DNA from 2 places in the Erythrobacter sp. F6033 genome. Region 2 is predicted to be linked to the other one. Evidence: predicted binding sites of a transcription regulator. Region 2 holds the regulator's gene; the other holds the start of a gene.

Region 1 (3,281 bases), 240 kb from region 2:
CGCCAGTTAAGCGCTCCGACGCAGCGATCAGCGCCTTAAACGTGTCTGTGTCGTAATTGTTGTGTACACCCTGCATTACCGCAGCGACACGCTCCAAGCCCATTCCGGTATCGATCGAAGGACTGGGCAGGTCGCGCCGGTTGCCATCTGCCTGTTGGTCAAACTGCATGAAGACCAAATTCCAGATTTCGACAAAACGATCGCCATCTTCGTCAGGACTGCCGGGAGGTCCGCCAAAAATGTGATCGCCGTGATCGTAGAAAATCTCCGAACACGGCCCGCAAGGCCCTGTTTCGCCCATCGACCAGAAGTTATCGTTGGTCGGGATGCGGATGATCCGCTCTTCAGGCAGTCCTGATATCTTACGCCACAAATCAAACGCTTCATCATCTGTATGATAGACAGTCGCAGTGAGCCGATCTCGCGAAAGACCCCATTCTCGGGTCAGCAACGTCCAAGCATTCTCGATTGCTTGCTCTTTGAAGTAATCGCCGAAAGAGAAGTTGCCGAGCATCTCGAAGAATGTGTGATGACGCGCAGTATAACCGACATTATCGAGATCGTTGTGCTTGCCGCCTGCCCGCACACATTTTTGTGAGGACGTTGCGCGCGGTGCAGGAGGTGTCTCAAGACCGGTAAACACGTTTTTGAAGGGCACCATACCCGCATTGACGAACATCAATGTTGGGTCGTTATAGGGCACAAGCGGGGCACTGGGCACCTGCGCGTGATCAGCACTGCCAAAGAAGTCTAGAAACGACCGGCGAATATCATTGGTTGACGTCATAGTTTGGCAGTTAGGGAATGCGCCGCGCGGGGACAAGACACTGTGTGCATTGTCGCTGATTAGCAGCGAACCAAAAAAGCAATTTGCTACACGCAGATACAGAAAAACCGGCCTCGCCTTGTGCCCTTGGGGTTGGACTGGCGAGTGCCGGTTTTCCGGTTTTCCGGGCGCTGCAGCGATCGCAGCCTTGCCCGCTTGAGGATCAGTCGTCGGGGTTCGCGTCCGGCCCCGCCATCATTTCCTCGGCGACCTCATCAGTGCGGCTGCGAATAGCAGCTTCCAACCGGTCACAAACTTCAGGATTTTCCTTGAGATACATCTTGGCATTTTCACGGCCCTGGCCAATGCGAACGCTGTCATAGGAATACCAGCTACCCGATTTCTCTACCAGATCCGCCTTCACGCCAAGATCAAGGATTTCACCGCGCTTCGAGATACCTTCACCATACATGATGTCGAACTCGACCTGCTTGAACGGCGGGGCAACCTTGTTCTTCACCACTTTGACACGGGTGGAGTTGCCTACCACTTCATCGCGGTCCTTGATCTGGCCCGTACGGCGAATATCGAGGCGAACAGATGCATAGAACTTGAGCGCGTTCCCGCCGGTTGTCACCTCGGGATTGCCATACATAACGCCGATTTTCATGCGTAGCTGGTTAATGAAGATCACCATACATTTAGAACGGTTGATCGATCCGGTCAGCTTGCGCAGCGATTGGGACATCAACCGTGCCTGAAGGCCGACATGGGAATCGCCCATTTCACCTTCGATTTCCGCGCGGGGGACAAGCGCCGCGACCGAGTCGACTACCAAGATGTCAATCGCGTTGGAGCGGACGAGAGTGTCGGTAATTTCCAGAGCCTGTTCACCGGTATCGGGTTGCGAGACGATCAATTCATCAATGTCCACGCCAAGCTTTTTCGCATAAACAGGGTCAAGCGCGTGCTCAGCGTCGACAAACGCAGCCGTCCCGCCAGCTTTCTGAGCCTCTGCAATGACATGGAGCGCGAGTGTCGTTTTACCCGAGCTTTCTGGACCATAGACTTCAATGACACGGCCTTTCGGAAGGCCACCTATGCCAAGTGCAATATCAAGGCCGAGCGAACCGGTTGAAATGGATTCAACTTCCATCGCCTCTTTCGAGCCCAGCTTCATCGCCGAGCCTTTGCCGAATGCGCGATCAATCTGAGCGAGCGCAGCGTCGAGCGCCTTTGAACGGTCCACGGATTTTTCCTTATCTACCAACTTAAGATTAGTAGCCATCGCACGGCCTCCTTAACTTGCCTAGAGGTGATCAGGAATTATCGACCGCCCCCTTGTTGAGACAGTATGTATCCCATTTGTTCCACAAGAACAAGAGTGGAACATGAATTTTCCTACAAGTCTGTGATAATATCCGAATTACCGCGAAGGACTGCGGATTTTCCATTCGAAATTGCGCGTCGAATTCGCTGCGATTTTGATCTCAACAATCTCGTCTCCATTCTTCACGCGAGTTTTTGCGCCGCGCGGGCGGATGTCCCACTCACCCGATTCGCCAAGTCGCAACCGGATCGTCACATCGTGAGGATTGGCGTTGCGCAGTTTGGCCTGCATCTTGACCCATTTGCGGCCTTCTTCGTCCGGTTCAGCATCTTCTTTGATCCGGCCGCACGAGACATTGACTTGGTTGCTGCTCGGCATTTCCAATTCAACATCTTGTCCGCGAGCGTAATCGCGCAGGTCCGTTTGCGCGACCATTTGCAGGCCGAACCCACCGGGCTCGTAGAGCGTCATTGAACCTTGCGGCAGGGCCACTCCCAGCCCTTTCATGTCCGTATTCTTCGTCACAAGCAGCATGTCAGCTGGTCTGAAATCTTCTTCGGGATCGCGCCAATAATAGGGATTGCACTCTGCCAGATAGAGCAAGCGCGCCTTCACATCCTGTTTGTTCAGGAAGGCCACCTGCTTCAATCCCTTGGCCGAAACGGTAACGCGCTCCGGAACACGGTAGAGTTTCAGGTCACCAAGCTGCTCTTCTTCAGCTGACAATACGGAAACTGCAGCCACTGACTCCAAATTAGCCCGCTTCATCCGAGAGCCTGTGACGACAATCATTCTGTCTTCGGCGTACCCGGCCATTGGCGCAGGTGCAGGGGGCGGAGGAGGAGGCGGGATAGGGATAGCGGAACCCTGCTTTGTATTGCCAAGCGGATAGCAGGTCAGACGCAGCGGGCTCGCAACAGGTGGGTCAGCAAGCCCTTCAAAATCGCTTTCAATGTTGAGCGTTCCCGCAATCACCAAAAGCTGCGTATTCTCGAACGACTGGCCGTTATCATTTACAAGGCTGAGCCAGCTAAGCAGACTCATTTCGAATTCATCGCCGCGGCCAGGAGTGTTTTTGAAAGTGGCGATGTAGTCTGCCTGCCAGTCGAAGCCCCACGCGAGGTAAGTTAGCGTGACCTCATAGGTCCCACCGCTTTCATCCTGCGTATCGATCGAGAAAACCGG
Region 2 (3,281 bases):
GCTGCGGTATTTGTTTTGTTGCTATGGCCAGAGAGCATTGTCGGACCAAGTTTTCAGATGAGCTTTTCCGCCGTGATCGCAATTGTGGCTTTGCATTCCTCATCACCTGCGAAACGCTTTCTAGCTCCGAGAGAGGAACCGTGGTGGCGGCGGAGCGGGCGACAAATCATGATGCTGTTTGTGACCGGCATGGTCATAGAAATCGCGCTCATGCCGATTGTGCTGTTCCACTTTCACAGAGCCGGTGTGTACGGGGCGTTTGCAAATGTCGTTGCGATCCCAATGGTCACATTCATTTCGATGCCCCTGATTGCAATTGGCTTATTTCTCGATTTGATCGGGCTTGGCAAACCGGTTTGGTGGCTGGTTCAACAGTCACTTGATGCGCTGTTGGCGATTGCCCACTTCACTTCATCCCAGCCAGGTGCAGTGAAATTGATGCCGCAAATGGGGTACGGCACGATTGCGCTATTCGTTGTCGGCTCTTTGTGGTTGGCGCTTTGGAACGGTTCGGCTCGATTACTCGGAATTTTGCCCGTCTCGTTGGCTGCGGCCATGCTAATTCGCACCCCCATTCCGGATGTGCTGATCGGCCGCGAAGGTAAGCATGTTGGAATAACCGTTGAGGATCCAAATGGAGGACGCAGGTTGCTGTCACTTCGTGACAGTCGGTCATCCTATTCCCGAGACAATTTGCTTGAATTGGCGAGTATCACCAGCGATCCGGTCCCAATCGCCGACTGGCCTGGGGCACGCTGCTCATATGAATTCTGTGTCTTAGAGATCGAAAGAGGAGGAAGAACGTGGGTGCTTATGCTGGCGCGCAACAGGGACCTTGTTGAAGAACGTGCCCTTGCTGCGGCCTGCGAACGATCAGATATCGTCGTGGCAGACCGCTATCTTCCTATGTCCTGCTCACCGCGCTGGTTGAAGGCTGACAGGAGAATGCTGGAGGAAACCGGCGGTCTATCGCTCATCCTAGTGAACGGACGGATAGACAGCGTTGCATCGCGACAAGGCGAACACGGGTGGTGGCGCGGGGAGGGTGACTGACACCGCCCCGCGCTCACATAATCAATGATACCGACGGAGCAGGCCAGCCAATTTGCCCTGAACCTGCACCTCGTTTGAGCCGTAGACTTGAGGGTCATAGGCAGCGTTTGCTGGATCCAATCTGACGCTAGCACCTTCTTTGTGAAGATACTTCAAAGTCGCCTCTTCACCGCGCACTAGCGCAACGACAATCTCACCGTCCCGCGCGCTGTCGGTGCGGCGCACAAGCGCAAAGTCACCATCGAAAATGCCAGCCTCGACCATCGAGTCACCAGACACCTCAAGAGCGTAATGCTCGCCCGGACCAAGCAGAGCAGCTGGGACTGGGAGTGAGTTTTGACCTTCGAGAGCCTCAATCGGTGCACCAGCCGCAATCCGCCCATGAAGTGGAATCTCAATCACATCATTCGCGGGTTCCGGGGCAGCCCTCATCGCAGCATTGCCCGCTACGATAGTGTCATTGGCGGCTAAAGAGCTACGCGGCGTCGGGGTCGCGTCCTCTGGCATCTTGATGACTTCAAGCGCGCGAGCGCGATTGGGAAGACGCCGAATAAAACCGCGTTCTTCAAGAGCTGAGATCAATCTATGAACACCCGACTTACTCTTAAGGTCGAGCGCCTCTTTCATTTCTTCGAAGCTTGGTGAAATGCCGGATTCGTCAAGCCGTTGTTGGATAAACCGGATTAATTCGTGCTGCTTTGCCGTCAGCATGGAGTTTGCTCCCTAAGACGCACCATTCGCAAAAGCGCATACACGCTTTCTAGTGCCACATATGCGCACCCAAAGAGGCACCACAGAGAGGTGCGTTATGAATACTGGCCGTCCGCCAATAAGGTGAACGAATGTGGAACGAATAGGCAACCTTAGAGGGCCTGTCAACCTGATCCAGTCTCTCAAGACCTCGGTTTACCGCCATTTTCGAGCCAAAAGACGCCAACTTCGGCTCCGGCTTGTGAAGCAGCACATCCAGAAGGTCTATCGATGAGGCAATTCGCTTTCGCCAGTGATTGAAGAGCGCTCGAATCTTGCGAATCTGTGAGCCAAACCGATTGTCCATCTGATACGGCTCTGAGAAATTCTCTTCGGTGCCCGCCAGGGGGAAGGTCTTGCTTTGTTGGAATTTGGGTCAGGCCTGGGAAAGGGGTTTGAAAACCCATCATTGCCCTGATCAGGGGCAATGCAAATAGGTAACAGGTGACGAAGCTGGAGACGGGATTGCCTGGTAGCCCCAATATCACCTGCTTTCGTTGCTCAGACTGGCGGGTTGCAATCATCAGCGGTTTACCCGGTTTGATTGCGACTTTCCAAAACTCGATCTCTGCCCCCCAATTGATCAGCGCTTGCTGGATCAAATCATGATCGCCAACTGAAGCGCCGCCGGAGGTGACAAGCACGTCGCAATCATTGGTTTTTGAAAGGGCATCGGCCAATGCGTCCAAATTGTCCGCCACCGGGCCGAGCAAATCGATCGTGCCGGCAATCGGGGAAATCATTGCGCGAAGCATAGCGCCATTGCTCGCGGGAATTTGATGAGCCGCCAGTGTCGCGGGCAAACGAACAAGCTCGTCTCCGCTGTCAAGCACAGCAATTCTCGGCGCGGGAAGCACTGGCAGAGAAGAGAGGCCGCCAGAGAGCGCGAGGGCAATCTGTGCAGGTCCTATCAGTGTCCCGCGATGCAATAAAGTGTCGCCCTCATGAAAATCGAAACCTGCGCGCCTGATGTGTTGCGCCGATTCCGGCACGACTTCGCCTTTGCGCAGGCTCACTGTCTGACCGTCGACAACAGCATTCTCTTGGATCAGAATGCGGTCAGAACCGTCAGGGAGATGGGCGCCGGTTGATATGCGGGCGCACTGCCCATCAATCAGATGCCCTTTTAAGGGAGCGCCTGCGCGGCTTTCTCCCACGAGATCCCATGGCCCGTTCCCACAGATTGCGTATCCATCCATCGCTGACAGATCAGCCGCTGGTTGAGTTCGGACGGCTGTGACATCCTCGCTGACATGATGACCCTGCGCGAGATGGGTTTGGATCTCAACGGGCGGAATGTCTGACGCAAGAGCGAGTAGCTTCGCCTGGGCCTCTTCGAGTGTCAGCATTGACGGCACTAGGTCGCTGCCTTCCAGTTACCTGATTTGCCACCGCGCTTTTCAAGCAGCCTTATCTCGCTGATCACTATCCCCTTATCTAAAGCCTTGGCCATATCATAGATTGTCAGGAGTGCGGTG

The links. Region 2 encodes LexA, which represses DNA repair genes until DNA is damaged. Its sites were predicted from a motif close to GTTCCNCNCTTGTTCT; they were not measured.
Region 1: a site for LexA is predicted at 2,142-2,157, ahead of recA (recombinase RecA). Genes of this name have one in related genera too.

The regions. Positions count from the first base shown of each region.
Region 1 is NZ_JALKAZ010000001.1:1,125,808-1,129,088, reverse strand. It holds gene alaS (alanine--tRNA ligase) at 1-787, opposite strand, end outside; gene recA (recombinase RecA) at 990-2,054, opposite strand; gene MWU39_RS05300 (hypothetical protein) at 2,193-3,281, opposite strand, start outside.
Region 2 is NZ_JALKAZ010000001.1:1,370,129-1,373,409, forward strand. It holds gene MWU39_RS06445 (ComEC/Rec2 family competence protein) at 1-1,053, shown strand, start outside; gene lexA (transcriptional repressor LexA) at 1,075-1,764, opposite strand; gene MWU39_RS06455 (molybdopterin molybdotransferase MoeA) at 1,947-3,152, opposite strand; gene moaC (cyclic pyranopterin monophosphate synthase MoaC) at 3,161-3,281, opposite strand, start outside.